Regions from separate parts of the Erwinia sp. 1181_3 genome, predicted to be linked through region 2. Evidence: predicted binding sites of a transcription regulator. Region 2 holds the regulator's gene; each other region holds the start of a gene.
The links. Region 2 encodes PhoB, which activates phosphate uptake and scavenging genes when phosphate is short. Its sites were predicted from a motif close to CTGTCATAAAACTGNCNNAT; they were not measured.

Region 1 (4,053 bases), on a different contig from region 2:
GCTTTGTCAGCCCGGAATCCTTCACCTTTGCCGAGTCGGCGTTTGTGCTGGCGATCGTGGTACTGGGCGGCATGGGATCGCAGTTTGCAGTGATTCTTGCCGCGATCCTGCTGGTGGTGTCACGTGAACTGATGCGCGATCTTAACGAGTACAGCATGCTGGTGCTCGGTGGCTTAATGGTATTGATGATGATCTGGCGTCCACAGGGACTGTTGCCGATGAAGCGCCCGCATCTGAAGTTGAAAACGGCAGAAAAAGGAGACCAGGCATGACTCAGCCTCTGTTAGCCGTTAATGGCCTGATGATGCGTTTTGGTGGTTTGCTGGCCGTCAATAATGTGGAACTGGAGCTGCGCCCGCAGGAAATCGTCTCGCTTATCGGCCCGAATGGCGCCGGTAAAACCACAGTGTTTAACTGCCTGACGGGGTTCTATCGCCCGACGGGTGGCTCTATCACGCTGGGGGACAAGCAGCTTGCGGGTCTGCCTGGGCAGAAAATCGCACGCATGGGGATTGTCCGTACCTTCCAGCATGTGCGCCTGTTCCGCGAAATGACGGTCATTGAAAACCTGCTGGTTGCCCAGCATCAGCATCTGAAAAGCGGTGTGTTTTCTGGTCTGTTGAAAACGCCGGCCTTCCGTAAAGCGGAAAGCGAAGCGCTTGACCGCGCAGCGACCTGGCTGGACCGCGTCGGGTTGCTGGCGCTGGCTAACCGCCAGGCGGGTAACCTCGCTTACGGGCAGCAACGCCGTCTTGAGATCGCCCGCTGCATGGTGACGCGTCCGGAAATCCTGATGCTGGATGAACCGGCTGCCGGCCTGAACCCGAAAGAAACTCACGAGCTGGATGAGCTGATTGCGGAACTGCGCAACCAGCACAACGTTTCGGTACTGTTGATTGAACATGATATGAAACTGGTAATGGGTATTTCTGACCGTATTTACGTGGTCAACCAGGGAACGCCGCTGGCTAACGGTACGCCGGACGAGATCCGCAATAACCCGGACGTGATCCGTGCTTATCTGGGAGAAGCATAATATGAGTCAGGCTATGCTTTCCCTGAATAATATCAGTGCGCATTACGGCAAAATCCAGGCGTTGCACAATGTCAGTCTGCATATTAATCAGGGCGAAATTGTCACCCTGATTGGTGCGAACGGTGCGGGTAAAACCACCATTCTCGGGACGCTGTGCGGGGAACCGCGTGCCACCGAGGGGTCAATTACCTTCGACGGTAAAGACATTACCGACTGGCAGACGGCGCGTATTATGCGTGAGGCGATTGCCATTGTGCCGGAAGGGCGTCGCGTCTTCTCGCGTATGACGGTGGATGAGAATCTGGCAATGGGCGGTTTCTTTGCCGAGCGTCAGCAGTATCAGCAGCGCATCAAACGTGTGTATGAGCTGTTCCCCCGTCTTTATGAGCGCCGTGTACAGCGTGCCGGCACCATGTCTGGCGGTGAACAGCAGATGCTGGCCATTGGCCGTGCGCTGATGAGCCAGCCGCGTCTGTTGCTGCTGGACGAGCCATCGCTGGGCCTGGCCCCGATCATTATCCAGCAGATTTTCGACACCATCGAACAGCTGCGTCAGGAAGGCATGACGATTTTCCTCGTTGAACAGAATGCCAACCAGGCGCTGAAGCTGGCCGACCGGGGCTACGTGCTCGAAAACGGTCATGTGGTGCTGGAAGATACCGGGGCTGCGTTGTTGGCCAATGAAGCGGTACGTAGTGCGTATTTAGGCGGTTAATGTCCGGGGCGGGCATGCCAGTAAAACAGGGCGGGCATGCCCGACCCCTACGTTATCCGTTGGGGCGAGGCATGCCTCGCCCGATATCAATAATGCATCCCCGACCGTCACCTCGCTGTCACCTCACTGTCATAACTTCGTTATTTTTCTGTCATTTTCGCATGTCATGTTACCTCCCGACTCAAAGAATGCGCGATAACGCGCCTTACAACACCGGGTACAGGAAACCGACATGTCATCAATCGCCTTTCGTCATACCGCACTTAGCGTGGTACTGGGACTGACTCTTAGCGCCAATGCGCTGGCCGCCACTGAGATCCCATTCTGGCACTCAATGGAAGGTGCGCTGGGTGAAGAAGTTAACTCGCTGGCCACCCGCTTTAACGCAGAAAACCCTGACTATAAAATCGTGCCAACCTACAAAGGTAACTACGAGCAGAGCATGTCAGCGGGTATTGCTGCCATTCGTTCTGGCAAAGCCCCAGCGATTTTGCAGGTGTACGAAGTCGGTACGGCCACGATGATGGCATCGAAAGCGATTGTTCCGGTCAATGAAGTGTTTAAAAACGCGGGCATTGCGATGGATCCGAAGCAGTTTGTGCCCGCCGTGGCGGGCTATTACAGCGATTCCAAAGGCCAGCTGATCTCCCAGCCTTTTAACAGCTCTACCCCGGTGCTGTACTACAACAAAGACGCCTTTAAAAAAGCCGGCCTTGACCCAGAGCAGCCGCCAAAAACCTGGCAGGATCTGGCGAAATATACGGAAGCACTGCGTAAAGCGGGCATGACCTGTGGTTACGCCAGCGGCTGGCAGGGCTGGATCCAGATTGAGAACTTCAGCGCCTGGCATGGTCTGCCCGTTGCCACCAAAAACAACGGTTTTGACGGCACTGACTCGGTACTGGAATTCAACAAACCGACGCAGGTTCGCCACATTGCCCTGTTGGAAGAGATGAATAAGAAGGGTGATTTCACCTACTTCGGCCGTAAAGATGAATCCACCGCCAAGTTCTATAACGGCGACTGTGCCATCACCACCGCCTCTTCCGGCTCGCTGGCGGATATCCGTAGCCACGCCAAGTTCAACTACGGCGTAGGCATGATGCCGTACGATGCAACCGTGCCGAACGCGCCACAGAACGCCATCATCGGTGGGGCCAGCCTGTGGGTCATGAAAAACAAAGATGCAGAAACCTACAAAGGCGTCGCCAAGTTCATGCAGTTCCTGGCGAAACCAGAAATTGCTGCTGAATGGCACCAGAAAACCGGTTACCTGCCGATCACCACGGCCGCGTATGAGCTGACCAAACAGCAGGGTTTCTATGACAAGAATCCGGGTGCAGACATTGCGACGCGTCAGATGCTGAACAAAGATCCACTGCCGTTCACCAAAGGGATGCGTCTGGGCAATATGCCGCAGATCCGTACCGTGGTGGATGAGGAGCTGGAAAGCGTCTGGACGGGCAAGAAAACCCCGCAGGCGGCACTGGATAGCGCCGTTGAACGTGGTAATCAACTGCTGCGTCGTTTCGAACAACAGACCAAATAACGTAGACGCATGTAGGGGTGGATCCCCGATCCGCCCATCAGGGCCGACCAGAACAGCGGTCGGCCCCTGTGACGTTTTTCGCACGAGATAAACCTTTATGTCCCAACCTCGTCCCGTATTTCGCGCCAAAGCACTGCCCTACCTGCTGGTGCTGCCACAGCTGTTAATCACGATCATTTTCTTCCTCTGGCCCGCGGGCGAAGCCCTGTGGTACTCGGTCCAAAACGTCGATCCTTTCGGCATCTCCAGCACGTTTGTCGGACTGGAAAACTTTATTCGCCTGTTTAGCGACAGCTACTACCTTGATTCCTTCTGGACCACGCTGGTGTTCAGCGGTCTGGTCACCGTGATTGGTCTGGTGGTGTCACTGCTGTTTGCCGCGCTGGTCGACTACGTGCTGCGCCTTAAACGCTTTTATCAGACGCTGATGCTGCTGCCTTATGCGGTGGCTCCTGCGGTAGCGGCGGTGCTGTGGATGTTTCTGTTCAGCCCGGGCCTCGGTCTGATTACCCATTTCTTAGGGCTGCTGGGTTACAGCTGGAACCATGCGCAAAATAGCGGCCAGGCGATGTTCCTGGTCGTTTTGGCCTCGATCTGGCAGCAAATGAGCTACAACTTCCTGTTCTTCTTTGCCGCGTTGCAGTCTATTCCTAAATCCCTGGTAGAGGCGGCCGCGATTGACGGCGCAGGCCCGGTGCGGCGTTTCTTCAGCCTGTCGTTGCCGCTGATCGCCCCGGTGGGTTTCTTCCTGGT
Region 2 (4,053 bases):
CTTCACGATAGCCAGCCCTAATCCGCTACCGCCCGTCTGTCGGGAACGCGCTTTATCAACCCGATAGAAACGCTCGGTCAGACGAGGCAGGTGTTCCGGTGCAATCCCGGGTCCATTATCTTTAACCTTAAACTGTGCCCCCTGCGGGCTGCGCAGCCAGCTGATATCAATACGCGTGCCATCCGGCGTATGGTTAACCGCGTTATACACCAGATTGGAGATCGCACTGCGCAGCTGCTCGTCGTTGCCAAACACGCGCAAATGCGGGTCGGTATGGAAATAAATATCATGGCGGCCGTTACTGAGCGTTTCCGCTTCACGCTGCAACACCCGCAGCATCATCGGCACATCCACGGTTTCCTGCAAATCGATCGCCGGAGCAGCTTCAATGCGTGACAAGGTCAGCAGCTGTTTCACCAGGCTGTCCATGCGTTTAGTCTGCTCCTGCATGGTGTGCAGCGCCTTATCGCGCAGACTGCCCTCCAGCACGGAATCGTTCATCATCTCCAGATACCCCTGCAATACGGTGAGCGGCGTACGCAGTTCATGGCTGACATTAGCAAAGAAGTTACGCCGGGCCCCTTCCAGCTGATGCATCTGGGTGACATCACGCGCCACCAGCAACCATTGCCCTTCACTGTAAGGCATCACACGAAATTCAAGATGGCGATGGCTGTTCAGCACCAGCGTAAGCGGGCGAGAAAAATCACGCTGACGCAGATAGCGGGTAAACTCGGGGTAACGCAGCAGATTGAGGATATTCTGCCCGTTATCTTCCGGCCAGCGCAGCCCCAGCATCTGCTGTGCGAGGCCGTTGCACCAAAAAATCGTCCCCTCTTCGGTGGTCAGTACCACCGCATCAGGCAGAGATTCTGCACCGCTACGAAAACGTTTGATCAGATGACCGAGTTCACGGCGGCGGCGGCGGTTACGCGCCTGCATTTGATACAGGCCGTAAAACAGCGGTTCCCAGCTGCCACGGCCGCTGGGAGGTGTCATGCTGCGGTCAACCCACAGCCAGTGAGAGAGTCGAAGTAAGTTGTTGAAATGAAAGCCCAGCACACAGAGTACTGAGATTAACAGCAGCCAGGGGAGCCAACCCACCAGCAGCCCGAGCAGTAACGCGGGCAAACCGGCAAGCAGCAGCTCAAACAATAATCTCTTCCAGGAGAGGCGTTCCAACACGGTTCAGACTCCAGCGCGAACAATCAATAGCGTGCAGAGAAACGATAACCTGTTCCGCGAACCGTCTGCACCATACGATCGTGCCCGGTCAGTTCCAGCGCCTTACGTAAGCGACGAATGTGCACATCAACGGTACGATCTTCGACGTAAACGTTAGTTCCCCAGACATGGTTTAGCAACTGCTCACGGCTGTAAACACGCTCAGGATGCGTCATAAAGAAGTGCAGCAATTTATATTCGGTCGGCCCCATTTCCAGCGGTTGCGTGTCAGACATCACGCGATGCGATGACGGATCAAGACTCAGCCCCTGCATTTCAATCACCTCTTCCACCGCCATCGGTGAAATACGGCGCATCACCGCTTTAATACGGGCCACCAGCTCTTTGGGTGAGAAGGGTTTCGTAATGTAATCGTCGGCACCCACTTCCAGGCCACGGACGCGATCTTCTTCTTCGCCACGCGCGGTCAGCATCATAACCGGAATATCCCGGGTCATGGCTTCACGCTTCAGATGCTTAATAAACTGAATGCCGGAACCACCCGGGAGCATCCAGTCCAGCAGGATTAAATCCGGCCACGGCTCAATGAGCATACTTACTGCGCTGTCATAGTCCTCGGCTTCGATCGGTTGATAGTCATTTTGTTCCAGAACGAAACACAACATCTCACGGATTGGGGCTTCATCTTCAACCACCAGAATGCGCTTGGCCATTATTGCTCCTGCTACAGTGACAGGTTGTCACGGGGATATGCGGCGCCATTATGCGTCAGTTTTATGACACTTTTATGAAAAAAGCACCCCCTAAAAGCATTGATGGAATTAAATAAAATCCCCTCCTCATCAATATGTTTATCTGCTCTGAATAATTCGGGATGCAGGACAGGTATAATACTCCCCACGCTTTCTGCCATGAAAGGACCCCCATGCGCATCATTCATACTGCCGACTGGCATCTTGGCCAGTTTTTCTACACCAAAAGCCGGGCAGCCGAGCACCAGGCATTTCTTGACTGGCTGCTGGTGAACGCAGAAGCACAGCAGGCGGATGCGATTATTGTGGCAGGCGATATCTTTGATACTGGCTCTCCGCCGAGCTACGCGCGTGAGCTGTATAACCGCTTCGTGGTCAATCTGCAGCAGACCGGCTGTCAACTGGTGGTACTGGGCGGCAATCACGATTCAGTCGCCATGCTGAATGAATCCCGCGAGCTGCTGGCCTGCCTGAACACTCGGGTGATCGCCGCCGCCTGCGACGATGTTCGTCAACAGGTTCTGGTTCTTAATCGCCGCGATGGCCAGCCAGGAGCACTGCTGTGCGCCATTCCATTTTTGCGCCCGCGCGATATTCTGCGCAGCCAGAGCGGGCAGTCAGGGCGTGAAAAGCAGCAAAGCCTGCTGGAAGCCATAACTGAACACTATCAGCAGTGCTGGCAGGAAGCGCTGAAACAACGTGATGCGCTGGGCCTGCCGCTACCCATTATTGCCACCGGCCATCTGACAACGATGGGCGTGACCAAAAGCGATGCGGTGCGTGATATCTATATCGGCACGCTGGATGCCTTCCCCGCCGATTGTTTTCCCCCTGCGGACTATATCGCCCTGGGGCATATCCATCGCGCTCAGCGCATTGCCGATAGCGATCATATTCGCTACAGCGGCTCGCCGATCCCGCTCAGTTTTGATGAGCTGGGTAAAGCCAAAAGCGTGTTTCAGGTCGACTTCAGCAACGGCAAACTCAGCGCGGTCGAAGCCTTACCGATCCCGTTATTCCAGCCAATGCAGATGATCAAAGGCTCTCTGGAACAGATTGAGCAGCAGTTGGCGGCTCTCACGGCCGATCCACAGGGTGGCACCATCTGGCTGGACATTGAAATCGTCACCGATGCTTACCTCAGTGAGTTACAGCGCCGTATCCAGGAGCTGACCGAATCCCTGCCCGTAGAAGTGGTGCTGCTGCGTCGCAGCCGCGAACAGCGCGAACAGGTGATCGCCCGACAGAACAATGAAACGCTGAATGAATTGAGTGTTGAAGAGGTGTTTTCCCGCCGTCTGGCGCTGGAGGCCGAGGAACCTGAACGGCTGGAACGCGCCAGAGTGCTGTTTGCTCAAACGCTGGAAGCCGTTCGCCATGAGGAGCAGCCATCATGAAAATTCTGACGCTGCGCTTTAAAAACCTCAACTCGCTGAAGGGTGAGTGGAAAATCGACTTCACCGCAGAACCTTTTGCCAGCAACGGCCTGTTCGCTATTACCGGCCCGACGGGCGCAGGTAAAACCACCCTGCTGGATGCCATCTGCCTCGCGTTGTATCACGAAACACCGCGCCTGAAAGGCATCACTCAGTCGCAAAATGATCTGATGACCCGTGACACCGCCGAGTGTCTGGCAGAAGTCGAATTTGAGGTGAAAGGCGTTGCCTGGCGCGCCTTCTGGAGCCAGAGCCGCGCACGCGGTGCTGCCGATGGTAACCTGCAGGCACCGCGGGTTGAGCTGGCACGCTGTAGCGATAATCACATCGTGGCCGACAAGGTCAAAGATAAGCTGGAGAGGGTAGCCAGCCTGACCGGGCTGGACTTCGAACGCTTCACCAAATCGATGATGCTGTCACAAGGGCAGTTTGCCGCGTTCCTCAATGCCGATGCCAATAAACGTGCCGAGCTACTGGAAGAGCTGACCGGCACCGAAATATACGGTCGACTGTCGGCGGCGGTGTTTGATCGCCATAAACAGGCGAAGGTGACGCTGGATACCCTGCGCGCCCAGTCCAGCGGTATGAGTTTGCTCACCGAAGAGCAGTGCGCCCTCCTTAACAGCCAGCTGGCACAAAGTGTGGAGCAGGAGCAGGTGCTTACTTCACAACAGCAGATC
Region 3 (4,053 bases), on a different contig from region 2:
AGACCTGTATTACGAGGAAGGGAGGAAGATGGAGTGCGCGGGCATTTTTACGCGTACCCTGCAGGATATCAATTTCACCTATTCCGATGGCAGTGCGGGCCATCTGGCGTTGTGCGTTCAGGAAGACAAGGTCATGGGTTATCTGTTTGATGATAAAGAGGCCAGATTGTTCGTGAAGCAAATCCGGCCTTTTATAAAGAAAATCCTGCAACACGCTACAGGTTCAGAGAAGAGTCGCTCTGTGTGCATCCCTTTTTCAGAGGTACTCCACATCTGCCAGCAGTCACGTTAACCAGCATCAGGATGGGGACGACGCACAGTTCGTCGCCCCACCTTATCGTTACTTGATCGCCAGAGCAGCCTTGATGGTATAGAACAGATCGGTTTGATCGGTCAGACCGACCACATTCGCCGCATGAGGACCATATGCCGCAATGCGCAGTTGCGTGCCGGTGTGGCCCTGAGAATCTTCTTCCGAATTGCCGTAGCTGATGGTCATCGGGCTGCCATCTTTAGTGATCAGCGTCTGCGTCAGGCCCGGTGCCTTGCTGTCATTGGCAATGATCTGGCTGGAGTGCGCATGGTCAGCGGTGACAATCACCAGTGTGTTGCCGTCCTTACGCGCAAATTCCAGCGCCTTTTGTACCGCTTCATCCAGATCGACCGTTTCACCAATCTGGCCGCACGGATTAGCCGCATGATCCTGCTTATCAATAGATGCCCCTTCCACCTGAAGGAAGAAGCCCTGCGGCTTGCTGCTTAGCAGTGAGATGGCTTTATCGGTCATCTGGGCCAGGGTTGGCGTTGATGCCGGACGTTCCGCATTCACTTCACAGGTGATCGGTTTCCCGTCCAGGTTACCGTGATAAGTGGCTTTCGGCCCTTTCCAGCGCACCGGCATATTGCCGTCAGCAAACAGCCCCAGTACCGGCTTATCGTCGCCCGCTTCGCTCAGGCCGTTCATCCCCTCGAGATCGCTCACCAGCTGATAGCCGCGCAGCTTCGCCTGCTCTTGCAGAGTTTTGCCCTGCCATTCGCCCGCTTTCGCCGTCTCACTGAAGGTTTTCCCACCGCCGCCGAAAGTGACGTCCGCGCGGGCATTCAGCAATTGCTCAGCGATGGAACCTTTACCGCCCTTTTCCAGCGCGTTGGTGGCACAGAGTTCGCTGGTTTTCACCGGGCCATAGCATTTACGTGAGGTAACATGGGCAATCTGCGCGGCCGGGGTGGCATCTTCCAGTTCGGCGGTAGATACGTTACCCGTGGCTTTACCGGCGGCTTTAGCCAGTTCCAGCAGTGAAGGATAATCTTTACCGTTCACATCCACGCCGATGGCGCCATTATAGGATTTTACCCCGGTGGCCCAGGCGGTGGCAGAAGCCGCAGAATCGGTGACGTAGTCGGGTTTATGGCTTTTTTTATCCAGCGAGTAATGGGTGTACTGACCGGTCAGCGGCAGTGCATCAATACCTTTAAAGAAACCGCCCGCACCTTCTGCATAGTTACGCGCTGCCGTGATTTCAGAGTCACCCATGCCATCGCCGATCAGCAAAATGACATTTTTCGCCGTGGTATTGTTTAACGAGGCTTTAATTGCCTCGGTCTGATCACCGGTCAGGCGGCGTGCACCACCGGGCTGGGTGATATCCCCCTGTGCGGCACGATTCCAGGTGGCAATATCCGCCACGGCAGAGGAGCAAATCAGCGAGGTCAGCAGGGAAAGAGCAAAGGCTTTGTGTTTCATTGTTGGCGATCTCCATGAATAAATTTAACTTAATGTTTCTGCGCCACAGTCTGCGATACAACTATTTCATTTTCGTGTCAGCCACGTGACAGGGAGATTTCATCGCCGGGTATGCTGATGATGGAATTTTGCGACTGCTCATGAGTTAAGCGAATAGAACCATAGGGAAAAATACTACTTGACCCATTAACGGCGACTGCCTATAGTACCGCCCCGTTACCCCCTGTGGGTGACGGCAGTAAAATATGGTGAGGTGTCCGAGTGGCTGAAGGAGCACGCCTGGAAAGTGTGTATACGGCAACGTATCGAGGGTTCGAACCCCTCTCTCACCACCATATTCTGAGAGAATGCCTGAACGAAAGTTCAGGCATTTTTTTTGCCTGTCATTCCGTGGAGAGAGGGAGTGAAGAACCCTCGCCAGGGTTCGACAAAACGGCAGGATAGCCGTTTTGCACAGCCGCAGGCTGCCCGTAGGGCGAGCGCCAGGGATGGCGCGAGTGATCCCCCTCTCTCACCACCATATTCTAAGAGAATGCCTGAACGAAAGTTCAGGCATTTTTTTTGCCTGTACGTAGGGGTCGGGCATGCCCGACCTGGACGAGGCATGCCTCGCCCCTACATCAGGGAAGGTACGAGTCTCGCCCTATTCAAGAATAATGCCTGTACGTAGGGGGCGGGCATGCCCGACCCGGGACGAGGTATCAGGGATGACCCCATCAAAACAATAAATGTGATCTGCCGCACAAACGGACTACTCGAATATCCTCCACATTTATTATCTTGACCCCCTTTATTCTCACCTCTTATAACAGCCAGGTATCCCATGAATGATATTACCCAACTGCTGAAAAGCCATCGCAGCGATCGTAGCTACCTTGATAAACCTGTCGCCGACAGCATTATTGATGACATTGTTGAAGCAGCGTGGCTTGCACCGACCTCCGTCAACTCGCAGCAGGTATCACTGGTTGTTGTACGCGATGCCGCTACCCGCGCCCGCATTGCCGAAATCGCCGGTGGCCAACCGTGGATCGCAAAAGCACCGGTATTTATCACCTTCGTGCTGGATATGTACAAAAGCCAGCAGGGTATTGCCGCAGAAGGTAAAACGCAGATTGCGCATGAAAGCCTGGAAAGCCTGATCTCTGGATCGACTGATATTGGTATCGCGCTGGGTGCGGTGATGACGGCGGCCCGTTCACACGGGCTGGGCGTCGTGCCGATTGGCGGGATCCGCCGTGAACCAGAAGCCATGATTGAGCTGCTGAATCTGCCTGAACTGACCTTCCCGGTGGCGGGCGTGGTGCTGGGCTATGTCGATGAACCCGCCGTGCAGAAGCCCCGCATGTCGCTGGCAGGCTTCCGTCACGAAGAACGTTATGACAGCACCTCATTGCCAGACGTGATTAAAGCTTACAACGAAGTTCTGGTGGCACACTGGAACAGTACCGGGCGTACCGATGGTGATAACTGGGGCAACAACACCGCCAGCTATTATCAGAATATCTATTTCCCGAACGTTCAGCCGGCTATCCTGAAACAGGGTTTCGGCATCAATAAATAAACAAAAAAAGCCCGGCACTGCCGGGCTTTGATTCGTACAGGGCGATCGCAGACCGCCCCGCTTTCATCTCTGATTAACTGTAAGCAAGCAGTGCTCGTTGGCAAAGCTCTGAACGCACACAGTCCTCTTTATCAAAACGTACCACGCCAATCATCTCGTCTTCCTCGAAGCGCGCCATCGCGTCGCTGAGGCCAGACTTCACATGAGCCGGCAAGTCACACTGGGTGATATCACCGTTAACGATGACCGTGACGTTTTCTCCAAGGCGAGTTAAGAACATTTTCATTTGGGCTGCGGTGACATTCTGCGCCTCATCCAAAATAACCACCGCGTTCTCGAAGGTACGACCGCGCATATAGGCAAAAGGCGCAATTTCCACTTTGCCTATTTCGGGGCGCAGGCAGTACTGCATAAAGGACGATCCCAGACGTTTAACCAGAACGTCATATACTGGCCGGAAGTACGGGGCAAATTTCTCGGAGATATCTCCGGGCAGGAATCCCAAATCCTCATCTGCCTGAAGGACCGGACGAGTCACTATGATCCTGTCGACATCCTTATGTATCAGGGCCTCGGCTGCTTTCGCAGCGCTGATCCAGGTTTTACCGCATCCGGCTTCGCCGGTGGCAAAGATCAGCTTTTTGTTTTCTATGGCGTGGAGATAGTGCGCCTGAGCTTCATTTCTGGCTTCAATCGGTGAATGGTCGCGGGTATCGCGAGCCATACCAATGGAATCCAGCCCACC

Region 1: the regulator PhoB is predicted to act here: its motif matches at 1,867-1,886, upstream of ugpB (sn-glycerol-3-phosphate ABC transporter substrate-binding protein UgpB).
Region 3: the regulator PhoB is predicted to act here: its motif matches at 1,806-1,825, upstream of phoA (alkaline phosphatase).

The regions. Positions count from the first base shown of each region.
Region 1 is NZ_VTDE01000005.1:101,926-105,978, reverse strand. Features, by position in the region: gene FY046_RS14980 (high-affinity branched-chain amino acid ABC transporter permease LivM) at 1-272, shown strand, start outside; gene livG (high-affinity branched-chain amino acid ABC transporter ATP-binding protein LivG) at 269-1,036, shown strand; gene livF (high-affinity branched-chain amino acid ABC transporter ATP-binding protein LivF) at 1,038-1,751, shown strand; gene ugpB (sn-glycerol-3-phosphate ABC transporter substrate-binding protein UgpB) at 1,984-3,300, shown strand; gene ugpA (sn-glycerol-3-phosphate ABC transporter permease UgpA) at 3,398-4,053, shown strand, end outside.
Region 2 is NZ_VTDE01000003.1:183,483-187,535, forward strand. Features, by position in the region: gene phoR (phosphate regulon sensor histidine kinase PhoR) at 1-1,185, opposite strand, end outside; gene phoB (phosphate response regulator transcription factor PhoB) at 1,209-1,898, opposite strand; gene sbcD (exonuclease subunit SbcD) at 2,111-3,334, shown strand; gene FY046_RS09220 (AAA family ATPase) at 3,331-4,053, shown strand, end outside.
Region 3 is NZ_VTDE01000001.1:397,456-401,508, forward strand. Features, by position in the region: gene FY046_RS01830 (hypothetical protein) at 1-292, shown strand, start outside; gene phoA (alkaline phosphatase) at 341-1,744, opposite strand; tRNA gene FY046_RS01840 (tRNA-Ser) at 1,992-2,079, shown strand; gene FY046_RS01845 (NADPH-dependent oxidoreductase) at 2,568-3,308, shown strand; gene phoH (phosphate starvation-inducible protein PhoH) at 3,382-4,053, opposite strand, start outside.